4 regions of the Rahnella perminowiae genome follow, and region 2 is predicted to be linked to each of the others. Evidence: predicted binding sites of a transcription regulator. Region 2 holds the regulator's gene; each other region holds the start of a gene.
The links. Region 2 encodes PurR, which represses purine synthesis genes. Its sites were predicted from a motif close to CANGCAAACGTTTGCNTG; they were not measured.

Region 1 (7,481 bases), on a different contig from region 2:
AAGGAGGCACTCCCGGCTCTGAATATCGGACTGGTTCACGGTCGCATGAAAGCCCTGGAAAAGCAGTCCGTCATGCAGGCCTTCAAACAAGGTGAAGTACAACTTCTGGTGGCAACGACTGTCATTGAAGTCGGCGTTGACGTCCCGAACGCCAGCCTGATGATTATCGAAAACCCGGAGCGTTTAGGGCTGGCCCAGTTACACCAGTTACGCGGGCGCGTGGGTCGTGGTGCCGTGGCTTCTCACTGTGTTCTGCTCTATAAAACGCCGCTCAGCAAAACAGCACAGAAACGTTTGCAGGTTTTACGCGACAGCAACGACGGCTTCGTTATTGCTCAGCAGGATTTAGAAATCCGCGGGCCAGGTGAACTATTGGGCACGCGTCAGACGGGCAGTGCCGAGTTTAAAGTCGCTGACTTATTACGTGATCAGGCGATGATCCCGGATGTACAGCGCATTGCACGTTATCTGCAGCAGCAATTCCCTGACCATGCCCAGGCCCTGATTGAGCGCTGGCTGCCAGAAAGAGTCCGTTACACTAACGCCTGATCTCTCTTCTCGCTCATTCACACTTCATCAAATCATTATTAATAATGATGTTTTGTTTTCAACATATTCTCTTCCCTTTTCCCCATTGCGTCTTCAAAACAGCTTTCCGCTCAGGTTATTTGATAACCTTCACAGAGTGGGGCAAAGCAGGTAACCGGTTCCACACCCCGCCACTACACTGATGATTATTAAGGCAACCCTGTCTGATGTCCTCAACATAAGGTCAAATCATCATGAGTATCAGTCAATCCCTCTTTACCTTTATAGAACAAAAAATCAGCCCCTTTGCCGCACGACTGTCTTCACAGCGACATGTCATGGCGGTACGGGATGGCTTTATTTCAGCAATGCCCTTTATGATTGTGGGTTCGTTTTTACTGGTTTTTGTTCACCCGCCGTTCTCGCCTGAATCGTCCTGGGGCTTTGCCAGAAACTGGCTGGCGCTCTCGGCAAAATATGAAGTGCAGATCCTGACGCCGTTCAATATGACGATGGGTATCATGTCCATCTATATCTCGGCATCGATCGCCTACAATCTGGCGAGAAGTTATAAACTCGATCCGTTCATGACCGCAATGCTGGCGCTGATGTCTTTCCTGCTGGTCGCAGCACCGCAGATTGATGAAAAGATGTCGACGGCAGCGCTGGGCGGCGTGGGGATCTTTACCGCCATTCTGGTGGCAATTTATGTCACCGAACTGACGCGGTTACTGAAAAAATACAATATTGGTATCCGTTTACCCGAACAGGTGCCTTCAAACATTAAGCATTCGTTTGATTTGCTGATCCCGATTGTTGCCGTGGTGATTACGCTTTTCCCGCTGAGCTTACTGGTACAGTCAGGGTTTGATATGTTGTTGCCACAGGCGATTATGGCCCTGTTTGAACCGCTGATTTCTGCCGCAGACTCACTGCCTGCAGTACTTCTCGCCGTGCTGATTTGCCACCTGCTGTGGTTTGCGGGCATCCATGGCTCGGCCATTGTTTCCGGTATGTTGCAAGCTTTTTGGTTAACCAATCTCGGTCTGAATCAGACTGATCTCGCTGCCGGTTTACCCATGACACACATCATGACCGAGGCCTTCTGGAATTTCCTGATCGTTATTGGCGGTTCAGGAGCGACGATGGGGCTGGTGCTGTTATTCTGCCGAAGTAAATCAGCACATCTGCGTACGATGGGGAAACTCAGCCTGGTGCCAAGTTGTTTCAATATCAATGAGCCGGTGATTTTTGGCACGCCTATCGTCATGAACCCGGTATTTTTCATCCCTTTCCTGCTGGCACCGATGGTCAATGCTGTTATCGCCTATTTTGCCGTTTCGACGGATATTCTTCCGCACATGATTTCACTGGTTCCGTGGACATCGCCGGCACCGGTGGGTGCGGCATGGGCAATGGGCTGGGATTTCAAAGTATCAATACTGGTCATACTACTGATGGCGCTGTCGATGGTGATTTATTACCCGTTCTTCAAAGTTTATGAGAAGCAGTTACTGACGCAGGAGAAAACCGCTGAAGCCGAACCGATGTTCACTAAAAAAGCGGACGCAGCACAATAAACCTGACGGGAAGGAATGAGTCAGGCACAGAAGCGACGTTTCTGTGCCTGTTTTTTTAACTGATCGCCGGGAATACGGGCAACATCAGATAGAGTTTAATCACAATCGCATTAGCAATATCAATGAAGAACGCCCCCACCATCGGCACCACCAGAAACGCAAGGTGCGAAGGACCAAACTGATTGGTGATCGCCTGCATATTGGCAATAGCCGTCGGGGTAGCACCCAGCCCGAAACCACAGTGTCCTGCCGCCAGCACCGCTGCATCGTAGTTTTTTCCCATCACGCGATAAGTCACGAAAATTGCGTAACACGCCATCGAGAGCGTTTGCACGATAAGAATCGCCATCATCGGCAACGCGAGAGATGCCATCTCCCATAATTTAAGACTCATCAAAGCCATGGCGAGGAACAGCGACAAACTGACGTTACCCAGCACGGATACCGCACGGTCAAAGACACGGTAAAAACCGAGCCATGCCAGTACGTTACTCATGATAACGCCCACGAAGAGCACGCAGACAAAGGTTGGGATTTCAAAGGCCGAACCTTGCAACATGCTGGAGGTATATGTGCCTGCCATCAGGCAAATCGCGATCAGGGCGATAGTTTCCACCATCACCAGTGGCGTAATCATCCTGCCAATTGACGGTTTCTCAAATGCGCTCGGATCGACCGTATCTTCAGGATTTCCGTTGGGGGAGGAGGAATGGCTAACCAGATAGCGCGCCACCGGACCGCCAATAATACCGCCAAGAACCAGTCCAAAAGTCGCGCAGGCCATAGCGACTTCTGTGGCATTTTCAAAGCCATAACGCTCAATAAACAGTTTGCTCCATGCCGCCCCGGTGCCATGCCCGCCGGAAAGGGTAATCGACCCCGCCAGCAATCCCATCAGCGGATCCAGCCCCAGCATTTTCGCCATACCGATGCCGATGGCATTTTGCAAAAGCAGTAAACCCAGAACAACAAAGACCAGCAGAAACAGCGATTTCCCACCTTTCCGCAGGCTTGCCAGGTTAGCGTTAAGACCGATCGTGGCAAAAAACGCCAGCATCAGTGGCTCTTTTAAAGACATGTCGAAACCGACTTCCCAGCCGAACATCTGATTAGCGAGCAGCAGCAATAAAGCGACCAGTAAACCACCGGCAACAGGTTCAGGAATGGTGTATTTCTTGAGGAATTTGACCGACTGGACGCATTTTCGTCCTAAAAGGAGTACCAACGTGGCAGCAACCAGGGTGCCGTAGGTATCGAGTTGAATCATTGACGAACTCCATTCTGAAATAAATCCAATAAAATTATTGGCTTATAAAATTTACACTGACATATTTTTTCCCAGAAACTGAATTAGAAGTCATACACACTACATCAGGCAAGAAAAACAGGTCATAAATCCCACCCAATCCCAAACCTGCTGCGGAAAATCCCGCTTAGCAAACGATTGCTTTTGTCGCTGATTTCTATAAAAATGCCCGCTTTGCCGCTTATTGGAATGCCACAGCATGAGTTCGCAAACCGCAGAACAAGAAACACAGCAACCCGATCTCTCCCGCCAGCAAAAAAGTGAACTGATTTACCGGCTCGAGGACCGTCCGCCATTACCACAGACATTATTCGCCGCCTGTCAGCACTTGCTGGCGATGTTTGTTGCGGTAATAACACCCGCATTGCTGATTTGTCAGGCGCTGGGTTTACCTGCACAGGATACGCAGCACATCATCAGCATGTCGCTGTTCGCCTCCGGTCTGGCCTCTATTTTACAGATTAAGACCTGGGGACCGGTCGGCTCGGGTTTACTCTCTATTCAGGGCACCAGCTTTAACTTTGTGGCACCGCTTATCATGGGCGGGATGGCGCTGAAAAATGGCGGTGCGGATGTGCCGACCATGATGGCGGCGCTGTTCGGTACGCTGATGCTGGCTTCCTGTACCGAAATCATTCTTTCCCGTTTCCTGCATCTCGCGCGCCGCATTATTACGCCGCTGGTTTCCGGCATTGTGGTGATGATTATCGGGCTGTCACTCATTCAGGTCGGTCTGACGTCTATCGGCGGCGGTTATGCGGCCATGAGCGATCACACTTTTGGGGCACCGAAAAATCTGCTGCTGGCTGCTGTTGTGCTGGTGGTGATTATCCTGCTAAACCGTCAGCGCAACCCTTATCTGCGTGTCGCGTCTCTGGTTATCGCGATGGCCGTGGGTTATCTGGTAGCCTGGATGACGGGCATGTTGCCAACCGTCGCGCCAGCCACACAAAGCAACTGGATAACATTACCGACACCGTTGTATTACGGTCTGGGTTTTGACTGGAATCTGCTGATCCCGCTGATGCTGATTTTCATGGTGACATCACTGGAAACCATCGGGGATATTACGGCCACTTCAGACGTTTCTGAACAACCGGTCAGCGGCCCGCTGTATATGAAGCGCATAAAAGGTGGCGTGCTGGCCAATGGTCTGAACTCAATGCTTTCTGCAGTATTTAACACCTTCCCGAACTCCTGCTTCGGACAAAACAACGGCGTCATTCAACTGACCGGCGTTGCCAGCCGTTATGTTGGTTTTGTGGTCGCGCTGATGTTGATTATCCTCGGGCTGTTCCCTGCCGTTGCAGGATTTGTGCAGCATATTCCTGAACCGGTGCTGGGCGGTGCCACCATCGTGATGTTCGGTACTATTGCCGCTTCAGGTGTGCGTATTGTTTCCCGTGAGCGTCTGAATCGCCGCGCGATTATGATCATGGCGCTTTCTCTCGCCGTCGGCATGGGGGTTTCACAGCAGCCGCTGATCCTGCAATTCGCGCCAGACTGGCTGAAAACCCTTCTGTCTTCTGGCATTGCGGCGGGCGGTATTACTGCGATTGTTCTGAATCTGGTTTTCCCTCACGAAAAGTGATCACGGGATGTAATCTGTGTGCAACAGCGGCAGTGGGTCTGGAACCCCTGCCGTTTTTTATTGCCTCCGTTCTGCTAACCTGTTGAGAAAAGTCGCTGTTTGCGGCATAAACAAAGAATCTTTTTTCCACTTTCCCGTTACAGGGCTCCAGACGATGAGATTTATCGGTAAAATTTTGCTGACGTTCGCCTTACTTCTGGTGCTGGCGATCGTGCTGGTGTACGTCCTATTACAAACCCGCTGGGCGGCTGGCTGGGTCAGCCGCTGGGTCAGCAATAACAGCGAGTATCGTCTTTCCGTGGAGAAACTCGACCATAACTGGTCGTCGCCGGGTCGCGTGACGTTAACCCATGTGATTTTCGGGCAGAAGAATCAACCGGAAGTGCTGAATGCCGGTGAAGTTGATCTGGATTTAAGCTGGCGGCAAATCACCGAACCGCGCTTTTTCGATCGCGTCGTTTTGGTCAACGGACGCCTCAACGTCAGTCCCTCCTCAATCAGATTGCCGTTGCAGGCCAATACTTTGCAACTGAGCAAGATGGCGCTTACCGGCAATGCCGCGGGCTTAGACATTCAGGGCCAGCAAATTAACGCCGGTATTTCGCCGTGGCAGCCAAAATCCAGTCAACTATTAGGGGATAAGGCTGACTTCCAGCTGAGCGCTGCCGGCCTGACGGTCAACGGGCTGGCAACCGAAAATGTGCTGATTCAGGGTAATATCGATCATAAAAATCTGACGCTGAGTAATTTTGGCGGCGATCTGGCCCGCGGTCAGTTAACGGGCAAAGCCACACAGGCCGCCGACGGTAGCTGGAACATTGAAAACCTGCGTCTGAGCAATGTGCGCCTGCAAACTTCAAAACCGCTTTCCGCTTTCTTCGATGACTTCCAGACCCTGCCAAAAGTGACTATTCAACGCCTTGATCTGATTGATGCCCGTTTGCAGGGAACGGACTGGGCATTCAGTGACGTTGATTTATCCGTGCAGGATCTGACGCTCGAAAAAGGCGACTGGCAAAGCGACGAGGGTGAAATCACCCTGAATGCGACCGATATGATTGATGGGAATCTGCATATTCAGGATCCGATCATTAGCCTCGACCTTTCGCCGCAGGGTATCGCTATCAAACAAGCCACGGCGCGCTGGGAGCGCAGTTTATTGCGCACGACCGGTAACTGGCTGCGCGCCAACAAACGTCTGCAGCTTGATGAGGTTTCCGTTGCGGGCCTGGAATACACACTGCCGGAGAACTGGAAACAACTCTGGAACCAGGCGCTGCCAGATTCGCTGTCTGAAGTCTTTATCAGCCGGTTTATTGCTAACCGGAACCTGATTATTGATATCAATCCGCAGTTCCCCTTCCAGCTGACCGCGCTTGATGGCCTTGGCAATAACCTGCTGCTGGCGCGTAATCATCAATGGGGGATCTGGAGCGGTAAACTGAATCTGAATGCCAGCGAAGCAACGTTTAACCGCAATGACGTGCGTCGCCCTTCCATCACGCTGGAGGCGAACGACCGACAGGTGAATATTTCAGAGCTGAGTGCCTTTACCAAAGAGGGATTGCTGGAAGCCAGCGCGACGGTTGATCAGCAGCCACAGCGTCATTTCTCTATGAAAATGACCGGTCGCTCCGTACCGGCAAATCAGCTGGAAAACTGGGGATGGCCACATGTTGCACTGGAAGGTAATGCCAATATGCAGCTGAATCTGCAAGGACAAATGCCGGCAAACGTTGATTACAAACCGACGCTCAGCGGTACATTGCAGATAAACGGCAGCCAGACAATTGAACAGAGGATGGTGAACGGATTGGTTTCCGGTGCACCCGCGTCCGCAGCCCCTTAGTTCTGATCAGAACCGTAAATATAAAAAGGCACCGCAATGCGGTGCCTTTTGTTTGCGCGGAACCGGTCAGTTAATCTCAGGCTCCAGCGGTGCGCCGGGCGCGGCGGGCAGCACGAGATAGGTGCCTTCAAACACTGCGCCGTCGATCTCATCGCCATATAAATTCACTTCGAGCTGCACGCGCGCTTTACGCCCGCGAGCCAGACGGTCGAGATCACCGCGAACAGAACCCAGGTCAGCCACGGCACGCGGCCTGCCGGTCACCGGCATGCTGTAACGAATGTGTGCATCAGCCAGCACAATGGTGCCGCCCAGATGACGTTCGCGCAGCAGCAACCAAATCAGCCCCCAGCCGGTCAGCGTTGCCAGCGAAAATAGACTGCCCGCAAACAACGTATGGTGCGGATTCTGGTTGCCCGTTTCCGGCATCGTGGTGACAAATCGCTGGCCGGTGTACTGACTGATACGCACGCCCATTTTTTCACTGAGCGGGATATGATCATACCAGGCCTGTTGCAGCTGGCCGCACCAGTCGGGGCGATGCAAAATATCATCCAGCGTTTCGATGGGTTTAATCATCAGAAAATGGCGAACCGGCGTTGTTTGCGGCGTGGTGATTTCGCCCTG
Region 2 (7,481 bases):
TATAAAAATGTAATTAACGGGAATATTGACCAGCAGGCCGATAAAGCCGAATACCATGCCTGGTTTGGTTTTTGACAAACCTTCACACTGGTCACGCAGCACCTGGAAAAATAAATAGCCCGGCGCGCCCCACATAATGGCATGCAGGTAGCCGACGGCTTTTGCTTTCAGCTCAGGATCAATGTTATGCATCAGGCTAAGAATATGGTCGCATTGATACAGCACCGCGATGATCAGCACCGAAACACCCGAAGCCAGCCAGAACCCTTGCTGAACCTGATGACCAATTTTATCGCGACGCCCGGCACCATTTAAATGCGCGACAGTGGGGGTCAGTGACAACAGTAAACCGTGTCCGAATAAAATCGCCGGCAACCAGATTGAGGTGCCGACAGCCACGGCAGCCATGTCCGTGGCACTGACCGAACCCGCCATTATTGTGTCCACTACGCCCATGGATGTCTGCGCAATTTGCGCAAGGATGACCGGGATGGCAAGCGCTAACAGAACCCGCGCTTCTGCAAGGTACTTCTGCACAGATACACCTTTTTATTTGATTATATTGAATAAAAAATGCCATGACAGATGGCATGGAACAGAGGGAAATAGTCCGAAGATTGTACATTGTCGGTATTTTTAAGCAAACAAAGCTGTTAATGGTCAGTTAAATAATGAAATTGAAGCAGACGGTGCTATTTCTTATCGCAGAGAATTGGCTTTCAATTAATTCTGCGGCAAACTGACCGGAGTGACGTTTTAATACAGCAGTTTTAAACATTGAGGAAAAGGCTATGTTTACCGGAATTGTACAGGGAACCGGCACGGTCGTATCGATCGACGAGAAACCTAACTTCCGTACCCATGTGGTTCGTTTACCTGAAAATATGCTGGATAACCTGCAGCTTGGCGCATCGGTGGCACACAATGGTTGCTGCCTGACCGTCACTGAGGTTAACGGTGATCTGGTCAGTTTTGATCTGATGAAAGAAACCTTGCGTCTGACGAATCTCGGTGAACTGAAAGAGGGTGATCCGGTTAATCTGGAACGTGCAGCGCGATTTAATGATGAAATTGGCGGGCATTTAATGTCTGGTCATATTATTTGCACGGCAGAAGTGGCAAAAATCCTGACCTCAGAAAATAACCGTCAGATCTGGTTTCGTATGCCGCATGAAGATTTGATGAAATATGTATTACATAAAGGTTATATCGGTATTGACGGTATTAGTCTCACTATCGGTGAAGTGACCCGCACCCGTTTTTGTGTGCATTTAATTCCGGAAACATTGCAACGCACGACGTTGGGCACAAAACGTCTGGGTGACAAAATTAATATCGAAATCGACCCGCAAACCCAGGCGATTGTCGATACGGTAGAACGTGTATTAGCCAGCCGTGAAGCGGCTATCGCCACGGCGCAGGCGATGATCGATAAAGCGCAATAGCATCTCAGGCTTTTTATTCGAATAAAAAATGGCGTGCATAAAAAACCGGACGATAAATGTCCGGTTTTTTTTATTGGCAAACCGAAGATCATCAGCGTGGTACGCGGATGCCCCCATCAACGCCTTCCGGGCTGAAGACAACCTGCCACAACTGAATATCCCTGGCGCGGAAAGCCCCGGCGCAGGCATTCAGGTAGTAGGTAAACATACGGTGGAAACGTTCACCGTATTTTTCCGCCAGTTCCGGCCAGTGTTTCTGAAAGCGTTCATTCCATGCCATCAGTGTGCGATCATAATCAGCGCCAATATTGTGCCAGTCTTCCATCACAAACAGTGACTCGCTGTTATGTGCAATTTGCTGAACAGAGGGCAGACAGCCGTTGGGAAAGATGTATTTATCAATCCACGGGTCGACATTAAGGTCTGTTTTGTTAGAACCAATGGTGTGCAGCAGGAAAATACCGTCAGGTTTAATATTGCGTTTGGCGACATTAAAATAGGTCTGATAATTTTTCGGACCCACATGTTCAAACATCCCGACAGAAACAATACGGTCAAACTGATCATTCAGGTCACGGTAATCCTGCAGCAGGATAGTGACATCCAGCCCTTCACAGCGTTTTTGAGCCAGTTTTTGTTGTTCAGCAGAAATCGTGACACCTACAACGCTTACGCCATAATTTTTGGCGGCGTACTCAGATAACCCACCCCAACCGCAACCGATATCCAGCAGGCGCTGTCCCGGTTTTAATTGCAGCTTGTCGCAGATCATTTTGAGTTTTGCTTCCTGCGCTTCTTCAAGCGTAGTGGCTTCTTTCCAGTAGCCGCAGGAATATTGCATGTAGGGGTCGAGCATCAGCGTAAATAAATCGTTGCCCAGATCATAATGCTCTTTGCCGACAATCCACGCCCGTTTGCGCGATTGCAAATTAGTCAGGCGTGCTGCGGCGACACGTAAAGTATCTTTGAAATGGTGGGGCAGTTTATTTTCCAAACCGGCACGGATAACACGCTGGAAAAAGATATCCAGACGGTCGCATTCCCACCAACCGTCCATGTAACTTTCACCGAGGCCCAGAGAACCTTCCTGTAAAACACGCTTAAAGAAGTCAGTGTTTTTTACTTTAAGGTCGAAAGGACGATTACCGTTTACCTGAATATCTGCCATCGCCAGCATCTCACTGGCGATCCGATACCATTGATTGTCCTGAATGCTTTGGTCTTCTATACACGATGAACTCATAGCTTCTCCATCACTTTCTCTTCTGACTTATTAACCTGCCGGGAAAAGCAAAGGCTATTTTTGCAGGTCTTTATGAGAACAGACGACTAGCGTCTCGCCCGATATTCGACACCAACAGAGGAAATTAAGAAGAACGCCTGCGCGCCGGAAGACGGGCAGGAAAATCATCCGTGAAAAGTATTCAAAAAATAAGTGTGACACCGTCCGCGCGTCTGGCTTAAGTATGTAATAAAAGTTTTGTAAAAATGCTATTTTATTTAGTTTTGTTGAGTATAGGCTCGCTGGCAGGCATTCTCAATAGTAAATCGTAATCAATGAAAATGCCCGCTAAGTGACTGTTACATTAGGGTATTATCACTGTTGATTTGCATGCAGAGTCTGAGTTTCCTGCTCCGGTGGCTGCTCATCGTCTCGCACATTTTTATGCTGTAAAGAGAGCCAGCGGCCCAAAACTACCAACAATAGTGTAGACAGCATGATCGTGACTGTCGCCATGAGCGGGTGCACAATAAATGCGGAAACCAGCATGCTGGCAAGAAAGCAAAGCCCAAGCTGCAAGGTATTCTGCAACGCTGCCGCCTTACCTGTATTAGCAGGAAATGGCATTAATGCATTTGCGACAACAATTGGATAGGTTGCACCATTCACCAAAGCCATCAGACAGAAAGGGATCAGCAAACTTGTCAGCCCGGCATTTGTGAACATAGCCACACAGAACAAGGCCACCATACTGATGCCGTAACCAGTCAGTAACCATGGCAGAATTTTATTGCCGTCCAGCCTGTTGATCAGAACACGGCAACCAAAACCACCGAGCAGGAAAGCGATAGTCTGCGGAACATAGCTCAGCCCGATGGCACCGGGTGAATAGCCCATATCGCTCAGGATAAACGGTGAGCCCGTCAGCCACGCAAAGAAACCCGCTGAACAGGCGGCATAAATCATGACATTCCCGCTGTAAACAGGCGATTTCAATAAAGTCGTAAAGCCGGTTTTATCTGCCTTTGCGTCTTTTGCCGGTTTGTTTTCACGCAGAGTCAGCGTCGTCAGCACTAAAGCGATGGCAACGACGGTCAGCAGGGCAAAAATAGCTTCCCAGTCAAAATGATTGAGCACCCAGGCACCCAGCAACGGTGCAAGAGCCGGAGAAAGCGCCACTAACGGCATAATGCTGGCAAAAGTTTTTTTTGCCACATCGGCAGAAAAACGGTCAACAACGATAGCCTGCCAGGTGACTGCGGCAGCACACACGCCTATGGCCTGTAAGAAACGCAGAGCCAGAAGAGCGCGTACATTCTCAACCCAGATAACACCCAGACAGCCGAACGCAAAAAGTATCAGACCAAGAAGCAATACCGGTTTACGGCCGATTCTGTCCGACAGTGGCCCCCACAGCAACTGACCAACAGCAAATCCACCGAGAAAAATGCTCAGACTTGCGCTGATCATCCCGGGGCTGGTCATCAGACTGGTTTGCATGGCACTGAACGCAGGCAGATACATATCGGTGGCTAAAAAGCCCAGCATGCTCAGACCCGCAAGATAGAGCATAAATCCAAAGGAGGGTTTCATTATTGTCTCGTTAATTTATTTATTGCAGATGATGTGACGCAGATTTCATACCGGGGGCGGAGTTTAACGCTTTGATAACAGGCTTGTGAAACGTTAATATTTGCACTCTGCTATCAAAAAAATTGAAGGCTGGATTATGTGGTCAGAATACGCTCTCGAAGTGGTTGATGCTGTCGCAAGAACCGGCAGTTTTAGTGCAGCTGCGCAGGACTTACACCGTGTGCCTTCTGCCATCAGTTACACCGTCCGCCAGCTTGAACAATGGCTGGCCGTGCCGTTGTTTGAGCGTCGACATCGTGACGTAGTGCTGACGCCAGCGGGAAAGGTTTTTGTCGATGAAGCACGGGTTATGACAAAAAAAATGATAGCCACCCGCCGGCAGTGTCAGCAGGTGGCGAACGGCTGGCGCGGCGAATTACGTGTGGCGGTCGACCGGATTGTCAAACCCGCACGGACACGGCGTCTGGTGCTCGATTTTTATCGCCATTTTGCGGATACCGAACTCATTATTCACTCGGAAGTGTTTAACGGTGTCTGGGATGCGTTGGTCGACGGGCGTGCAGACGTGGCGATCGGCGCTACGCGCGCGATACCGGTTGGCGGGCGCTTCAGTTTTCGTGATATGGGATTTATGGACTGGCATTGTGTCGTCAGCCCGCAACATCCGCTGGCGCAGCTATCCGGTGCGCTGAACGATGATCAACTGCGACCTTATCCGGCATTGTGCCTGGAAGATACTTCCCGGACATTGCCGAAGCGTGATACCTGGACGCTCGATAACCAGCGGCGTCTGGTCGTGCCGGACTGGACCTGTGCGCTGGAATGCCTGACTGAAGGATTGTGCGTGGGTATGATGCCGGTTCACCAGGTCATGCCGTGGATTGAACAGGGAAAATTACAGGTGCTGGCACTGGAGAATATATTCCCTGACAGCCCGTGCTGCCTGACGTGGGATCAAAGCAATCCTTCACCTTCACTGAGCTGGCTGTTGGAATACATGGGCGATACAGACACCATGAATCAGGAATGGCTGCGCGATTAGAAAAAACGCCTGCACAGGCAGGCGTTTGTGATTTGTTAACGACGGTAATCACGGTACGGGCCGTCGGCGACTGAACGGCGCTCGACCAGTTTCGGATGCACTTCGATGGTCTGGGACTCTTCACGCTTACTGACAATTCTGTCCAGTAACATCGTAAAGGCCATTTCACCCAGACGTTCTTTCGGCTGATGCACGGTTGTCAGCGCCGGGGAGAAGTAACGGGCGTTACGCACATTGTCGTACCCGATCACGGAAATATCCTGAGGAACGCGAAGGCCGAGTTCGTCTGCGGCACAAATTGCACCCATTGCCATCACATCGCCGCCGCAAAACACGGCAGTCGGACGATGCTTTTGCATCAGAATCTTATGCATTGCCTGGTAGCCAGACTCTGGTTCGAAATCACCCTGAACTACCCATTCGTCACGAAGAGGAATATTGGCTTCAGTCAGTGCTTTCACAAAACCCTGGAAGCGGCCGCCGCCGGTATTACGCGCCAGTTGCCCGGGGATCACGCCAATATCACGATGACCGCGTTCAATCAGATAACGACCGGCCATGTAACCACCTTCGAAAGCGTTATCGATAATGCTGTCGGTAAAGTTCTTGCGTGCTTCACCCCAGTCCATGACCACCATGGGAATCGAGCGGTACTCTTCGAGCATATTGAGCAATTCATCAGGGTATTCCGCGCACATCACCAGCAAGCCGTCGACGCGTTTTTGCGCCAGCATTTGCAGGTAGGCCTGTTGTTTCTCCAGGTTATTATGCGAGTTACACAAAATCAGCGTATAGCCTTTGGAGAAGCAGCTGTTTTCCACGGCTTCAATCACTTCGGCAAAATAGGGCGCTTCGCTTGAGGTGGCCAGCAGGCCGATGGTTTTAGTGTTATTGACCTTCAGACTGCGGGCTACAGCACTCGGAGAGTAATGTAACTCTTTGATTGCAAGGAGAACCGCTTCTTTGGTTTCTTCGGCGACGAAACGTGTTTTATTGATGACGTGCGACACGGTTGTAGTGGAAACGCCAGCGCGCTTTGCGACATCTTTAATCGTTGCCATGTAAACAATGACTCCTGAACTCACGTGCTTCAGCACGTTAGCATTATGTTAATCGTTTGCCTGCGAGGATTTAACTGCTGGCTTCTCAAAGGGCAGTGAAATCATTGGGTGGATTCTTCAGAATGAGGCGCGAAATGCTCTCGGGTGAAATCGACCGGCACACAGACGTGTTAACCGACAATTTTCTCTTATAATGCAGGAAAGTGGAAGCAAAATTCTCAGGAACGCATTGTCATTCAACACAAGATTTTAAAGGTTAATTATGAGAAAATGCGTTGGCACACAATGAGTGTGGTATTAAGAAATGCCACAATTTGATCCGAAAGGGGGTTTGATGGACAGCAACCTGAAATTATCGTTGATCACCACGGTATGCGCTTTGCTTATGATTATCGCTTTCAGCTTCACTGCAATAATGAACTGATTCAATAAGTGATCCGCCATAAAAAAGGGCGACGCCTGTCACAGGCGTCGCCCTTTTCAATGTTACGCAGTGACCGTTACCGCCGATGTTCTTCCCTGCAGAAACGCTTCGTTAAATGCTATTCAATGGCTGATTAGCGAACCTTCAGACTTAACGAATTGTTTATTATCGGATCGTTTTAGGGGTCATTACCCGACGTGCGCCTACATAGTGGTCTTGCCAGTAATCATCGCCAAGAGAAGTAATTTTAATGTCTTCGCCCGTTCTTGGAGACTGAATAAACTTGCCGTTGCCAACGTAAACCCCAACATGGTCTGCCGCGCCGCGGTTATTGATTCTGAAGAACACCAGATCACCGCTTTCAAGTTCGCCGCGTTTGACCGGAGCGGCATCGCGCAGGTGATACATTTCATTTGCTGTACGTGGCATTTTTATACGGATCAAATCTTTGTAGGCATAATAAACTAAGCCGCTGCAATCAAAACCGGTATTCGGCGAGGTTCCGCCCCAGCGATACGGTTTTCCTACCTGGTGCATCAGTTTGGTCATGGCCGTTTGCTGAGCATGCTGATAGCGTTTTTTATGTGTTGCACTTAGCGTAATCGGTTTGCTGTCTTCTTCGAATTTCTTACCTTTACGGTGCCGGCCATAGGCTTCTTTTTTACCGGCCTTTTCCGTGCTGTTTTTCGCGAGG
Region 3 (7,481 bases), on a different contig from region 2:
TGTTTCGATGACCCGCTTTTGTTCCGTATACGGAAAAACCCTGTTCGGCGATCACCACAAAAAATGCTATTTGTTAGTTTTTTGTGAAGGTTGAAGGGTTTTTATTGTGACTTCGTTGAAAAAGTGAGAGTAAAATCACACTTGTTGTTATACCAGTTAGAAAAACTTGTCAGGTACGTTGTAATCACTCACTAAAATAATTCAGGGTGAAAGTATCCGGCAACCAACACTGGTGTGGATTGATCTCCGTTGATCGTGGTTTTCACGCCCATTCAAAAGGCTTTGCAATGTCACAACAAGAAAAACCCATACGTATTTCCCGTCGCGTATTTTTAGGGGGCGCACTGGCGGCGCTTTCCGTTCCGCTGATGAATAAGCTGCTGCTCAGCCCGGTCTATGCCGCGCCGGTTGCCGGTTTGTCTCAGGCAAAACAGGATTTCACCCAACTTTCTCTGTATCTGACCGGTCACGAACAGTTAGATCCGGCCCTTTCTGAACGTTATTACCAGACGATGTTGCAGTTGTACCCGGACTTCACCGCACAGGTTCAGGCGTTGCAGGGATTTATCACGGCGAATCATATTGACGCCGCTGATCTGCAAAAAACGCTGGATGCACAGCAGCCTGCGCTGGCGAAACTGCCGCGCAGCATCCTTCAGGCGTGGTATCTCGGTGTGGTCGGCGAGGGTAAACAGGCCGTTTGTCTGGCGTATGAAAATGCGCTGATGAATGTTGCGGTTCGCGATCACCTCAATCCGCCGAGCTATGCCTACGGCGCTTACGGTACCTGGGCAAAACAGCCCGTCTGAAAATAACGTTCCAAAAGGGTTAAGCAATGAGTGAACAACTTTCCGCTGACGTCGTCGTCATCGGCTCAGGGATCTGCGGCTCGCTGGTCGCACAGCGTCTGGCAAAACAAGGTATCTCCGTGATTATTCTGGAGTCCGGCCCGCGCATTGACCGCGGAACGCTGACTGAAAACTTCCGTAATTCGCCGCGTAAAAAAGACTTTATGTCGCCGTATCCGTATTCCGACTGGTCGCCACATCCGGTGTATAAACCGGAAGATAATGATTATCTGCAACAGCAGGGGCCGTATCCGTTCCCGGCGGAATATATCCGTATTATGGGCGGCACCACCTGGCACTGGGCGGCACAGGCGTGGCGTGTTCTGCCAAACGATATGAAGATCAACACGCTGTACGGTGTCGGGCGTGACTGGCCGTTGTCATACGAAGAACTGGAACCGTTTTATTACGAAGCTGAAGTGAAAATGGGCGTCTCCGGTGCACCTGACAACGGCTCACCGCGCAACCAGCCCTTCCCGATGGAACCGGTCGCCGAATCCTGGCTGCAACAGCGTTTTCGTGAGCGACTGGCACCTGGCGGTTATGACGTGATTGTTAACACTACCGCGCGTAACAGCCGTAACTATGACGGACGTCCGGCCTGTTGCGGTAACAATAACTGCATGCCGATTTGCCCGATCGACGCACAATATCACGGCGGCATCGCTGCGCAGGCTGCTGAGGCGGCGGGCGCAAAACTTATTACCAACGCCGTGGTTTACCGTCTGGAACATGACGAAAAAGGCCGCATTGTCGCCGCGCATTATTATGATCCGGATAAAGGTGAGCATAAAGTCACGGCGAAAAACTTCGTTCTGGCAGCCAACGGCATTGAAAGCCCGAAACTGCTGCTGATTTCTGCCAGTGATAAATATCCGGACGGGCTGGCAAACAGTTCCGGCACCGTCGGGCGTCACCTGATGGATCACCCGAGTAATTCTCTGACGTTTGAAACCGAAGAACCGTTGTGGGCAGGGCGCGGGCCGATGAGCCCGGCTTCAATCAACAGCCTGCGCGACGGCGATTTCCGTAAAGATTACGCCTCGTTCCGTATCGATATCGCCAACTCTTCCCAGGTGCAGTCGGTCACGCAGGATTTGCTGGCGGAAGGCGTCTACGGCATCAGTCTGGATAACGAAATTCGTCGCCGGGCGTCGCACCAGACCAGTCTGAAAAACGTGATGGAACAGCTGCCCAATTACGATAACCGCATCATTCTCAGCGATAAAAAAGACAAACTGGGTATTCCGAAACCGGCAGCGATTTACCACATGGATGATTATGTGCATCGCGGTATGGCGCGTGCGGTGAAGGAATACACCGAAATTGCCCGACTGATGGGGGGCACCAACTTACGCTTCAGTAAGCCGGGCGTTTACGGCAACAACCAGCACATCACCGGCACGATGAGCATGGGTCATGACCCGAAAGATTCTGTGGTAGATGCATTCGGCCGCACCCATGACCATGAAAATCTGTTCATCACCAGTACCGGCGTGATGCCAACCTCGGCCACGGTCAATTCCACGCTGACCGCTGTTGCGCTGGCATTACGTACCGCTGATCATCTTGCCAAAACCGCGCTATAGGCTGACTGACATGACTCTGAACCGTTTCACTTACAAACGTCTGACGGGCGCGTTGCTGGCCTTTGGCCTGAGCCTGACTGCGGGCACGGCTTACGCCGCGTTATCGCCGGAGCAGGATGCGCTGATCAGGAAAGGCGAATATATCGCCGTAGCCGGAGACTGTGTGGCATGCCATTCCACCGAAGGTGGCAAGCCGTTTGCCGGCGGCCTCGGGCTGGCGACGCCGCTGGGCACCATTTATTCGAGCAACATCACACCCTCTAAAAAAGACGGTATCGGTAATTACACGCTGGAACAGTTTGAACATGCAGTGCGCGACGGCGTGCGCGGCGATGGCGCGAATCTGTATCCGGCGATGCCCTACACCTCGTATGCCAAAATCAGCGATGACGATATGAAAGCGTTGTATGCCTATTTTATGCAGGGTGTGTCACCGGTGGATGTGCCATCAACGCCGACAGCATTGCCGTTCCCGTTCAACGTGCGTCTGTCGATGGCGGGCTGGAACTTGTTGTTCCTCGAAAAAGGGGCGTTTAAAGCCGATCCGTCGAAAAGCGATCAGATCAACCGGGGGGCCTATCTTGGCGAAGCACTCGCACACTGCAGCACTTGCCATACGCCACGTAATGCGCTGATGGCAGAGCAGGGCGATAAAGCGCTGAGCGGCAGCAGTCTGGGCACCTGGTTTGCACCGAACATTACGTCGGATGCGGTCAGCGGTATTGGCAACTGGAGCACGGATGAAATTGCCGGTTACCTGAAAACGGGTCACGCACCGGGCAAGGCGCAGGCGGCAGGGCCGATGGCTGAAGCGATTGACCACAGCCTGAGCCATCTGAGCGACAGCGATTTGCAGGCGATAGCCGTCTGGCTGAAACAAACCACACCGGTCAGTCAGGAAGGACAGGCGAAAGCCGCCGATCAGTTCGGATCACCGGCGAATTATGTCGATACGCTGCGTGGCGTTCCGCGTCCGGCTGACGCCGGAAAAATGACCGGCTGGCAGGTGTATGACGGTTATTGTGCCAGTTGCCATCAGCCCGACGGGCGTGGCAGCAAAGACGGTGGCCTGCCGTCGCTGATGAATAACACTGCGCTGGGACATCTGAACAGCGACAATCTGGTGATGGCGATTTTACATGGCGTGCAGCGCGGGCCGGAAAACAAAGATGTCGCGATGCCGGCCTTTGAGCATTTACTGTCTGATACGCAGGTCGCTACGCTGAGCAATCAGCTGTTGCAGCAGTTTGGCAACGATCAGGCGAAAGTTACGCCGGAGCGGGTGAAAGAATTGCGTGCAGGCGGCAAACCTTCGCCGCTGCTGGAACTGGCGCACTGGGGAATGGGCATTGCCGGGCTGGTGGTTATCCTGCTGATTGCTTTATTCTTTATGCGTCGCCGTCGTCCTTAATACCTGCTGACGCAGCAATAATAAAGGCTGACATTCTGTGTCAGCCTTTTTTTTCGTGCAGGGATTAAATCACTTTATGCGGGCCGAAACATTCGTAGTGAATGTTAGCTTCGCTGATGTTCATCGCCAGCAGTTGTCTGGCGACGAACTGCATAAAGCCCACCGGTCCGCACAGATAGAAATGCATGTCCGGGGTGCTCAGTGACCCGCTGACTTTGCTCAGATCCATCAGTCCCTGATACTGGAAATCTTCTCCGGGTAAATCATCAGCCTGTGGCAGGTTATACCAGACATGATGTTCCAGTTGCGGCAGGCTTTCCTGCGCGTTTTTCACTTCACCGGCAAACGCATGCACCGCGCCGTTTTCCGCGGCGTGCAACCACTGAACCGGGGCAGGGTGTCCGCGCTGTGCCAGTGTGTTGAGCATGCCTAACATTGGCGTCTGACCGACACCGGCGGATATCAGCGCCACCGGCGTGATATCGCTGATGTCCATAAAGAAATCACCGTGCGGGGCGGCGAGATGAATAATATCGCCCGGTTGCGCGAAATTATGCAGGAAGTTGGACACCGCACCTTGCCCTTCGCGTTTTACCGCGATGCGGTAGCTTTTGCCATTCGGTGCCTGCGTCAGAGAATACTGACGGATTTCCTGATTCTCCAGTGAAGCATCACGAATATACACCGCCAGATATTGCCCCGGTTTGAAGTCCGCCACCGGTTTACCATCGACAGGCTCCAGCACGAAAGAGGTAATGAGCTCACTTTGCGGTTGTTTTTCGGCAATACGGAATTCACGCGTACCGTGCCAGCCACCGGTTTTTTCTGCACTGTCCTGATAAATTTCAGCTTCACGGTTGATAAACACATCCGCCAGCACGCCATAGGCTTTGCCCCACGCATCCAGCACTTCCTGGCCCGGACTGAACATTTCATCCAGCGTTGCCAGCAGGTGAGTCCCGACAATATTGTATTGCTCAGGCTGAATGGTAAAACTGGTGTGTTTCTGCGCGATGCGCTCCACGGCAGGCAGCAGCGCCGCCAGGTTTTCAATATTGGCGGCGTAAGCGCAGATGGCATCGAACAGCGCCTGACGCTGATCGCCGTTGCGCTGGTTGCTCATATTAAAGATGTCTTTCAGCTCGGGGTTATGTGTGAACATGCGGTCATAGAAGTGTGCGGTCAGTTTCGGGCCAGTCGCAGCGAGCAAAGGGATAGTGGATTTAACGGTGGCGATAGTGGCTGAATCAAGCATGGTGAACTCCGGCTCTGTGAGAATTTTATATAACATGTATTTAAAATGCATGTTATATAAACCGACTATTGCTGTAAACCCCCCTAAAGGGGTAAGGGCTTTCCCCCGCAGGGGTCGGGTCACAAAGCTGAAATTTGTGCATGACCGGGTGAATAAATATCTCTTGATTATGGGCAGAGGTTCGCAGATCAAAGCCTTGCTGTATCTGGAGCCAATCGTTTGCCTAAAAACCTCAAACTGACCCTATCCGAAGGCCGCTTAAACATTTACACTGTGGCGCAGAACCCGGAAGGGGCTTTTTTTTAGTTTGTTGAGTCAGGAGATGCGGATGTTAAAGCGTGAAATGAACATTGCCGATTATGATGCTGAGCTGTGGGCAGCAATGGAAAAAGAAGTTGTTCGTCAGGAAGAACATATCGAGCTGATTGCGTCAGAAAACTATACCAGCCCGCGTGTCATGCAGGCTCAGGGTTCGCAACTGACCAACAAATATGCCGAAGGCTATCCGGGCAAACGTTATTATGGTGGCTGTGAGTACGTCGACATCGTAGAACAACTGGCCATCGACCGTGCAAAAGAATTGTTCGGTGCAGATTTCGCCAACGTTCAGCCGCACTCCGGCTCACAGGCAAATTTCGCGGTGTATACCGCATTGCTGCAACCGGGCGACACTATTCTGGGGATGAACCTCGGCCATGGTGGTCACCTGACTCACGGTTCACCGGTTAACCTTTCCGGCAAACTGTATAACGTGGTGCCTTATGGCATCGACGAAAGCGGCGATATCGATTACGAAGACGTAAAACGTCAGGCCGAAGCGCATAAACCAAAAATGATCATCGGTGGTTTCTCCGCATTCTCCGGTATCGTTGACTGGGCAAAAATGCGTGAAATCGCCGACAGCGTTGGTGCTTACTTCTTCGTTGACATGGCACACGTTGCCGGTCTGATTGCTGCAGGCGTTTACCCGAACCCGGTTCCTCACGCACATATCGTGACCACCACCACGCACAAAACGCTGGCCGGTCCACGCGGCGGTCTGATTCTGGCGAAAGGCGGTGACGAAGAGTTCTATAAAAAACTCAATTCCGCTGTCTTCCCGGGTGGCCAGGGCGGCCCGCTGATGCACGTGATTGCCGGTAAAGCAGTCGCACTGAAAGAAGCGATGGAGCCTGAGTTCAAAGCTTATCAACAACAGGTGGCTAAAAACGCACAGGCCATGGTGGCTGTGGTGCTGGAACGCGGCTACAAAGTGGTATCCGGCGGCACACACAACCATCTGTTCCTGATGGATCTGGTGGATAAAAACCTGACCGGTAAAGAAGCGGATGCTGCACTGGGCCGCGCTAACATCACTGTGAACAAAAACAGCGTGCCTAACGATCCGAAGAGCCCGTTTGTGACTTCCGGTGTGCGTATCGGTACACCAGCCGTCACCCGTCGCGGTTTCAAAGAAGCCGAAGCGCGTGAACTGGCTGGCTGGATCTGTGACGTGCTGGACAACGTGAACGATGAAGCAACCATCGAACGCGTTAAACAGAAAGTGCTCGACATCTGTGCACGCTTCCCGGTTTACGCGTAATATTTGCGAAGCCGTTAAGCTGCGAAAACCCGCTCCGGCGGGTTTTTTTATGGGCATGTATCAGAATTTGTGAGCTGGCAGACATTCCTGAAGTCAGAAAGCGTCTGCGGATTGCTAGCGATTGTGAGCTTTGTCAAAGTATTGGCCTCACACCGGAGGATTTATGGAATTGCGTTCCACGCGCTGGCTTGCACTCAGTTATTTCACCTACTTTTTCAGTTACGGTATTTTTCTTCCCTTCTGGGGCTTGTGGCTCAAAGGCGAGGGGATCTCCTCCGAAAGCATCGGCCTGCTGCTCGGTGCCGGTCTGGTCGCCCGCTTTCTCGGCACGCTCATCATTTCTCCCTCCATCAAAGACCCTTCTTACCTTATTACCGGTCTGCGTATTCTGGCGCTGCTTACGCTGGCGTTTGCCGTCGGTTTCTGGTTTGGCAACGGCTGGGCATGGCTGATGATTAACATCGCCGGATTCAGTCTGTTCTTCGGTCCGCTGGTGCCGCTGACCGATGCGCTGGCAGGTACGCTACAACGGCAGATCAATATGGATTATGGCAAGGTGCGCGTCTGGGGTTCCATTGCCTTTGTGATTGGTTCGGCGGTCACAGGCAAACTGGTCGAGGTGTATGGCCATAACGCGATTCTCTATACGCTGACCGCAGGCGTGGCGGCGATGCTGCTCGGCATGTTATTGCGCCCGAGCGTGAAGCCGGCAGGAGAGCCGCGTGCAAGCGGTGCGCCGGGTATTTCGTGGAAAGCGTTGCTGAGCGAAAAACCGGTCTGGCGTTTTCTGTTATGC
Region 4 (7,481 bases), on a different contig from region 2:
ACGGGGCAGCTTTAGTTTTTGCAGCCCGTAAGGGTGTAATTTTGGGGTACGTTAAATGGATGATTTGAACGTGGTGGGCAGCATCAATAATGCTGGCAACTGGTTGGTGAGAAACCAGGCGTTATTGCTTCATTACGCCGTGAATATTGTGGCAGCAGTCTTCATTCTGATTGTGGGGCTGATTATCGCCCGCATCGTTTCCGGTGCCGTCAGCCGGGTGTTAAAAGTTCGTGGTATTGATGTCACGGTTTCCGATTTTCTTTCCGCCATGGTGCGTTACGCGATTATCGCCTTCACGCTGATTGCGGTTCTGGGAAGGATTGGCGTGCAAACCACGTCCGTGATTGCCGTCATCGGTGCCGCCGGTCTGGCCGTCGGTCTGGCATTACAAGGCTCACTGTCTAACTTTGCGGCGGGCGTTCTGCTGGTGATTTTCCGGCCGTTCCGTGCCGGTGAATATGTTGACCTCGGCGGCGTGGCCGGTACTGTCACTCAGGTACAAATTTTTTCCACTACCCTGCGTACACCGGATAACAAAATTATTGTGGTGCCAAACGGCAAAATCATCGCCGGTAACATCATCAACAATTCACGTGAACCGACCAGCCGTATCGAGCTGACTGTTGGCGTAGGTTATGATTCTGACATTGATCTGGTGAAAAAAATCCTGACCGATATCATCACTGCCGATCAGCGCGTTTTGCAGGATAAAGGTGTCGTGGTTCGTCTGAACGAAATGGCGGCATCTACCCTGAATTTCATCGTGTATGCCTGGACCAACAACGGTGATGCGCAGAACGTGAAATGGGATTTGCTGGAGTCGTTTAAACGTGCACTGGATAAAAATAATATCAATATTGCTTACCCGCAAATGGATGTTCACCTTTATCAGGTAGCGGGCAAGGAAGCCGGACAGCAGGAAGAACGACGCACGTTCGAATAAGAGATCCTTTCCGGATTCGGATTTTCACAGGCGCCTGCGGGCGCCTTTTTCATGCCCGAAATATCCCGCTGTCGCTGATAAGCCAGGCTAATGACCGATTAGAAATTTCCATTTCCTCTTATGCCCGCTAAGCCCTTACACTGCGCGCAATCTCTGTTACTGATTCTCTGAAGGAGTTCCCATGCTGGCAATTTTCCTGCAAGGACTGGCGATGAGCGCCGCGATGATTTTACCGATTGGCCCGCAGAATGCATTTGTGATGAATCAGGGCATCCGCCGTCAGTATCATCTGATGATCGCCGGCTTGTGTGCGCTGAGTGACATTGCGCTGATTTGCGGCGGTATTTTTGGCGGCAGCGCGTTGCTGAGCCAATCCCCGACGTTACTGTTGCTGGTGAGCTGGGGCGGTGTGGCATTTTTACTGTGGTATGGCTGGGGTGCATTTCGTACGGCATTCAGCAAAAATCCCGAACTGGCTCAGGCCGAAGTGGCGAAGCAAAGTCGCTGGAAAATTGTCGTCAGCATGCTGGCGGTGACCTGGCTGAATCCGCACGTTTATCTTGATACATTCGTGGTGCTTGGCAGTCTGGGCGGCAGCCTGAGCCATGATGAGCGTTCGTGGTTTGCGCTCGGTGCCGTCAGTGCGTCAGTGATATGGTTCTTCGGGCTGGCTATTCTCGCCGCTATGCTCGCGCCATGGCTTAATACCGGCAAAGTGCAGCGGGTGATAAACTTTATCGTCGGCGTCATTATGTGGGGGATTGCAATACAACTGGCCCGTCAGACCGGGGTATTTTGAGTTTTGTCACTAATCTTAGTTTCTGTTGCAACGGATTATGCTACGGTTTCGCAGATTGTTTGACCTATCTATTGCCAGATCTTTGATGATTAATGGAGGCACTGTGAAACTGAAAGCATTGGCTGTAGCAGCGATGTTGGGATTAGGGACATTACCGTTGACGTTACAGGCGGCAGAATTACCTGCCGGGCCGCACGTCGTCACGTCAGGCACCGCAAGCGTGGATGCCACGCCGGATATCGCGACGCTGGCGATTGAAGTCAGCGTGTCAGCGAATGATTCGGCCAGCGCCAAGAAGCAGGCTGATGAACGCGTGGCGGAATACTTTGCTTTCCTGCAAAAAAACGGCATTGAGAAAAAAGATATTAATGCTGCCAACCTGCGTACTCAGCCGGAATACAACTATCTGAAAGACGGCACGTCGCAGCTGAAAGGCTACCGTGCAGTACGTCAGGTTCAGGTAACATTACGTCAGTTGGACAAACTGAACGAACTGCTGGATGGCGCACTGAAATCAGGTCTGAATGAAGTGCGTGCGGTTGAACTGGGTGTTGCCAATCCGGATAAATTCCGCGATGAAGCACGTCAGAAAGCCATCGAAAATGCCACGCAGCAGGCAAAATCACTGGCCGAAGGTTTCCATACCAAACTGGGGCCGGTTTACAGCATCCGTTACCACGTTGCTAACTACCAGCCGATGCCGGTTGCACGTATGTATAAAACGGCTGAAGCCGCAGGCCAGAGCGATGTGGCGCAAACCTACGAGCAGCAAAGCATTCACTTCGACGATCAGGTCGATGTCGTTTTCGAATTGCAGCCTCAGGCTCCCGCACAGTAAATATGAAAAAACCCGCTCCGGCGGGTTTTTTATTTCTGTTTTCGCCAGGCAAATCAGTCCTGACGCAACACCTGATGGCCGTGTGCCAGCAGGGCATCGGTCACTTTGCGCATCATGCGGCTTTCCGGTGCAAAACGGTGCCAGTAAAGCATACGGCGCTGGAAAAGACCCGGCGTCAGGTCGATCAGCTCACCGCTTTCCAGTTCTTTCTCAATCTGTAAATGCGGGATCATGCAGCAGGTGGTGCCCTGACGGGCCAGTTGTACGAACGCTTCCGACGAGTTAACGATATGGCACGGCACGCTGCCAGGCGATAAATCGAAGTTCTGTTGCAGGAAGGCCTGATGCATATCATCAAGATGGTCAAATGCCACCGCCGGTGCTTTCAGTAAGGCGGAGCGGGTGACGCCGTTCGGAAAATAGCGATCAGCAAAAGGTTTGGAACCCACAAACAAATAATCCAGTGCACCGAGCTGATCCACCAGACAACTCGGCAGTGGCTGTGGCTGTATACTCACCGCACCGACGACTTCGCCGCGACGCAAGCGCTCCTGCGTTCGGGTTTCGTCTTCCACCTGTAAATTAAGACGGATAGGGGAATCGACCAGTACCGATTTCAGCGCAGGCAGTAACCAGGTTGCCAGACTGTCGGCGTTGACTGCCAGTGAAAGCAACAGCGGTGTATCGTTGCTTTCGTGATTGCTGTCGCTGCCCAGCCACTCTTCTTCCAGTAATTCCACCTGATGTAACAAGGCCAGCAATTTCTGCCCCTGTTCAGTCGGACGCGGGGGAACGGTACGGACCAGCAGCGGCTGGCCGAACAAATTTTCCAGTTGCTTAATGCGCTGAGAGACTGCCGATTGTGTGATGCAAAGCTTCTGTGCTGCGCGTTCAAAACCGCGCTCACGGATCACCGCGTCCAGTGCCTGCAGCGTTCTATAGTCCGGGCGTTTCATCGGAGTTCTGTCCCTTGGATTCAATGTTATCGGGACACTATGCCACAGATTGTCAGGTTTTGTGGTGAGGAAAATCGGGGTGTTTGCAACACAATTGCACTTAATAAGTGTGATCTGGTCACGCTCTTGACTGCCCAATCTGCCGGGACATGCTTTATAATCACCCGCACTCTTCGTTTCACCGAACCATTCACGCCACTTTCGTGTTATCAGACAGAGAAGCCATTATGACGCAGGAAGAATTGAAAAAAGCAGTCGGTTGGGCCGCGCTGGATTACGTGACGCCGGGCACCATTGTCGGTGTCGGCACCGGATCCACTGCCGCGCATTTCATCGATGCACTGGGTTCCATCAAAGGCCAGATAGAAGGCGCCGTTTCCAGCTCCGACGCCTCAACTGCAAAACTGAAAAGCTTAGGCATCCATGTTTTCGACAGCAACGAAGTGGATTCGCTGGATGTGTATGTTGACGGTGCAGATGAAATCAATGGCGCAATGCAAATGATCAAAGGCGGCGGCGCGGCGCTGACCCGTGAAAAAATCATTGCCGCGATTGCCAAAAAATTCATCTGCATTGTGGATGCCTCTAAGCAGGTGGATGTGTTGGGTAAATTCCCGTTGCCTGTTGAAGTGATCCCGATGGCTCGTTCTTACGTGGCGCGTGAACTGGTGAAACTCGGCGGCCTGCCGGAATACCGTCAGAATGTACTGACAGACAACGGCAACGTGATCCTGGATGTGCACAACCTGAATATTCTTGATGCTGTCGCGATGGAAAATAAGATCAACAGTATTGCCGGTGTGGTGACTGTCGGTCTGTTCGCCAACCGGGGGGCTGATGTGGCGCTGGTCGGGACTTCCGAAGGTGTCAAAACCATCAAACTGAAGTAATCAGCCTATAAGCAGAAGATCTGGCTGCTTTTGTCCCGGGCAGCCAGTCTCCGCCTCGTCATCCCGCTGTCATAACGCAATGTTATGAAGATGATAATTTTCCGACTGAATCATCTTTTATTTAAAAGCTTTAATTTGGTGACTTATGTCACATTCCTGTGTTTCTCCTCCTGAACGTCTGGCTCAGCAAAATCTAACCAGCATGAAATGCTAAAAACCAACAGGTGCGCTGAGCCTTCTGCTGGGGGGCAGGCAATCGTTTGTATTGATGATGGCGGATTTTTTGTTATGTTGACTGTGAGCAGTCACCATGCAGTTTGAATTCAGTCAGAAAATTATAGGGTCGGGAAATGGCAAAAGTATCACTTGAGAAAGACAAGATTAAGTTTTTGTTAGTGGAAGGCGTCCACCAAAGTGCGGTTGATACACTCCGTGCCGCGGGTTACACCAATATTGAATTTCACAAAGGTGCTTTAGACACGCAATCGCTGAAAGAATCGATCCGTGACGCGCACTTTGTTGGACTCCGATCGCGTACTCAGCTGACTGAAGAAGTGTTCCAGGCAGCAGAAAAACTGGTGGCTGTTGGATGTTTCTGCATCGGCACCAATCAGGTGGATCTTAAAGCTGCGACCCGTCGTGGTATTCCGGTCTTTAACGCACCGTTCTCCAATACCCGTTCGGTTGCGGAAATGGTGCTGGGCGAAATGTTGCTGATGATGCGCGGTATTCCTGAAGCGAATGCGAAAGCGCACCGTGGTGTGTGGAACAAACTGGCAGTCGGTTCATTCGAAGCGCGTGGCAAGCGTCTGGGGATCATTGGTTACGGCCACATTGGTACGCAGCTGGGGATCCTGGCGGAAAGCCTGGGGATGCGCGTCTTCTATTACGACATCGAAAGCAAACTGCCATTGGGTAATGCGCAGCCGATTGCGACGCTGGAAGAATTGCTTAACACCAGCGACGTGGTCACCTTGCATGTGCCGGAAACTGCCGGTACGAAAGACATGATTTCGGAGGCGCAGCTGGCCCGGATGAAACCGGGCGCGCTGCTAATCAATGCCTCACGCGGCACCGTTATCGACATTCCGGCGCTGTGTGATGCACTGCGCAGCAAACATCTTTCCGGCGCGGCGATTGACGTCTTCCCGGAAGAACCGGCGACCAACAGTGATCCGTTCAATTCTCCGTTGTGTGAATTCGACAACGTCCTGCTGACGCCGCACATCGGTGGCTCGACAATGGAAGCGCAGGAAGGTATCGGCCTTGAGGTGGCAGGTAAACTGGCGAAATACTCTGACAACGGTTCAACCCTGTCAGCAGTTAACTTCCCAGAAGCCTCTCTGCCTGCGCATACCGAGAAAGCCAGCCGTCTGTTGCATATCCATGAAAACCGTCCGGGGGTGCTGACCAGCATCAACCAGATTTTCGCGGAGCAAGGGATTAATATCGCCGCACAGTATCTGCAAACTAGCCCTGAAATCGGTTATGTCGTTATCGATGCTGAAACAGATACCACGACGCTGAATACCGCACTGCAACTGATGAAGGCAATTCCGGGAACCATTCGTGCCCGTTTGCTTTACTGAGCATATCAGCCATAAATGACAAAGCCGCCGGAAGGCGGTTTTTTGTTTCTGGCATCAGGGTAATAAACAATATCCGCAGGTGAACGCGGGAATCAAAACGTCAGAAGTAAAAAGACAGGGTGATCAGACCACAGAGGATCACTGATGAAAAAGTGATTTCGAACAGGTAGCGGCGCAGGATCATCTGTCAGTACCTCGGGCGGATAAACGGAGAAAAAAACACCCGGCGAACCGGGTGTTAAATTAACAGTCTTGATAAGCGCGAGCAGCGATGCTCACGAAGACTTCTTCGTTACTTCTTATGCTGCCGGGGTAGCTTTTGCAGCCGGAGCAGCTTTCTTAGCATGTTTTACGTGTTTTTTAGCAGCCTGGGCTTTCTGTGCAGCCGGAGCCGCTTTCTTAGCATGTTTTACGTGTTTTTTAGCAGCCTGGGCTTTCTGTGCAACCGGAGCCGCTTTCTTAGCGTGTTTCACGTGTTTTTTAGCAGCCTGGGCTTTCTGTGCAACCGGAGCGGCTTTCTTAGCGTGTTTCACGTGTTTTTTAGCAGCCTGAGCTTTCTGAGCGACCGGTGCTTTCTTCGCTGCTTTTTTGTGTTTCTTGGCAGCCTGCGCTTTCTGAACAGGTTTCTTGTGTGCTTTATGCTTAGTCGCATGAGCCGGAGCCGCTGTAGTTGCTGTGGCAGCAGGTGCCGGTGTTGCTGTAGTTTCAGCAGCGAAAGCGACAGAAGACAGGCCCATTGCAGCGGCTACAACCAGAGCTAATACTTTTTTCATGTTTAATTCCTCAGGAGTCTTGGTTTATGTGTCTACCCCACTGCGGGGCCGATGTGAGAATAATAGGCGTGACGAACCCTGTTGTCCGTGAGTGATTGGTTTCGGCGTGTAACGGTATGTATAAGCGGTAAATATGCTTTATTTCAAAGGGTTGGTTATTTCTGACAAAAGAGGAGATGCCGGAGGCTGCAATTAGTTACAACATACTAATAAGTGATATGCTCTGTTTCCGGCTGACACCTTACCTGCAGTGAATTTATATTGCCTGGCATCACCAGACCCACACTTTTCCGGGCGTGATGACTTCAGGTAATGGTACATCCCAGTGTTCAGCCGGTAAGGCATCGACATGCTGACAATCGTGCGCCAAACCTATCGGATACGGACCGCCCGCTTCCCGGCGCTCAAGTGTGCGGTCATAAAAGCCTCCCCCCATACCTAAGCGTTGCCCGGCACTGTCGAAGGCGACCAGCGGCGTCAGGATGATATCCAGTTGCGGCAGCGGAATAACCTGAGTGACATCCAGTTGTGGCTCCAGAATTTTGAGACGATTACGCACCAGCGGCGTGTCGGGCGTATAACGCAAAAAAAGCAGGTTTCCGGGCGAGAAAGGGTGCAGCACCGGCAGGCAGAGTTGTTTGCCTTCGTTCCACAAGCGGCCGATCAACGGTGCGGTATCCAGCTCACCATCAA

Region 1: J1781_RS10620 (nucleobase:cation symporter-2 family protein) is a predicted target of PurR. The motif match lies at 3,542-3,559, and genes of this name have one in related genera.
Region 3: glyA (serine hydroxymethyltransferase) is a predicted target of PurR. The motif match lies at 5,312-5,329, and genes of this name have one in related genera.
Region 4: serA (phosphoglycerate dehydrogenase) is a predicted target of PurR. The motif match lies at 4,676-4,693, and genes of this name have one in related genera.

The regions. Positions count from the first base shown of each region.
Region 1 covers NZ_JAFMOT010000172.1:91,536-99,016, forward strand. The annotation lists gene recG (ATP-dependent DNA helicase RecG) at 1-549, shown strand, start outside; gene J1781_RS10610 (PTS sugar transporter subunit IIC) at 783-2,108, shown strand; gene gltS (sodium/glutamate symporter) at 2,164-3,375, opposite strand; gene J1781_RS10620 (nucleobase:cation symporter-2 family protein) at 3,614-5,005, shown strand; gene J1781_RS10625 (AsmA family protein) at 5,160-6,854, shown strand; gene fabY (fatty acid biosynthesis protein FabY) at 6,921-7,481, opposite strand, start outside.
Region 2 covers NZ_JAFMOT010000188.1:253,102-260,582, reverse strand. The annotation lists gene J1781_RS24765 (MATE family efflux transporter) at 1-537, opposite strand, end outside; gene J1781_RS24760 (riboflavin synthase subunit alpha) at 792-1,445, shown strand; gene cfa (cyclopropane fatty acyl phospholipid synthase) at 1,537-2,688, opposite strand; gene punC (purine nucleoside transporter PunC) at 3,043-4,260, opposite strand; gene punR (DNA-binding transcriptional activator PunR) at 4,397-5,302, shown strand; gene purR (HTH-type transcriptional repressor PurR) at 5,338-6,363, opposite strand; gene cydH (cytochrome bd-I oxidase subunit CydH) at 6,668-6,787, shown strand; gene J1781_RS24730 (C40 family peptidase) at 6,953-7,481, opposite strand, start outside.
Region 3 covers NZ_JAFMOT010000181.1:47,139-54,619, forward strand. The annotation lists gene J1781_RS16090 (sorbitol dehydrogenase family protein) at 288-809, shown strand; gene J1781_RS16095 (GMC family oxidoreductase) at 836-2,437, shown strand; gene J1781_RS16100 (cytochrome c) at 2,448-3,848, shown strand; gene hmpA (NO-inducible flavohemoprotein) at 3,913-5,103, opposite strand; gene glyA (serine hydroxymethyltransferase) at 5,432-6,685, shown strand; gene J1781_RS16115 (3-phenylpropionate MFS transporter) at 6,849-7,481, shown strand, end outside.
Region 4 covers NZ_JAFMOT010000161.1:49,353-56,833, reverse strand. The annotation lists gene mscS (small-conductance mechanosensitive channel MscS) at 56-943, shown strand; gene argO (arginine exporter ArgO) at 1,125-1,742, shown strand; gene J1781_RS06100 (oxidative stress defense protein) at 1,846-2,580, shown strand; gene J1781_RS06095 (LysR family transcriptional regulator ArgP) at 2,634-3,536, opposite strand; gene rpiA (ribose-5-phosphate isomerase RpiA) at 3,764-4,426, shown strand; gene serA (phosphoglycerate dehydrogenase) at 4,777-6,015, shown strand; gene asr (acid resistance repetitive basic protein Asr) at 6,315-6,788, opposite strand; gene J1781_RS06075 (5-formyltetrahydrofolate cyclo-ligase) at 7,060-7,481, opposite strand, start outside.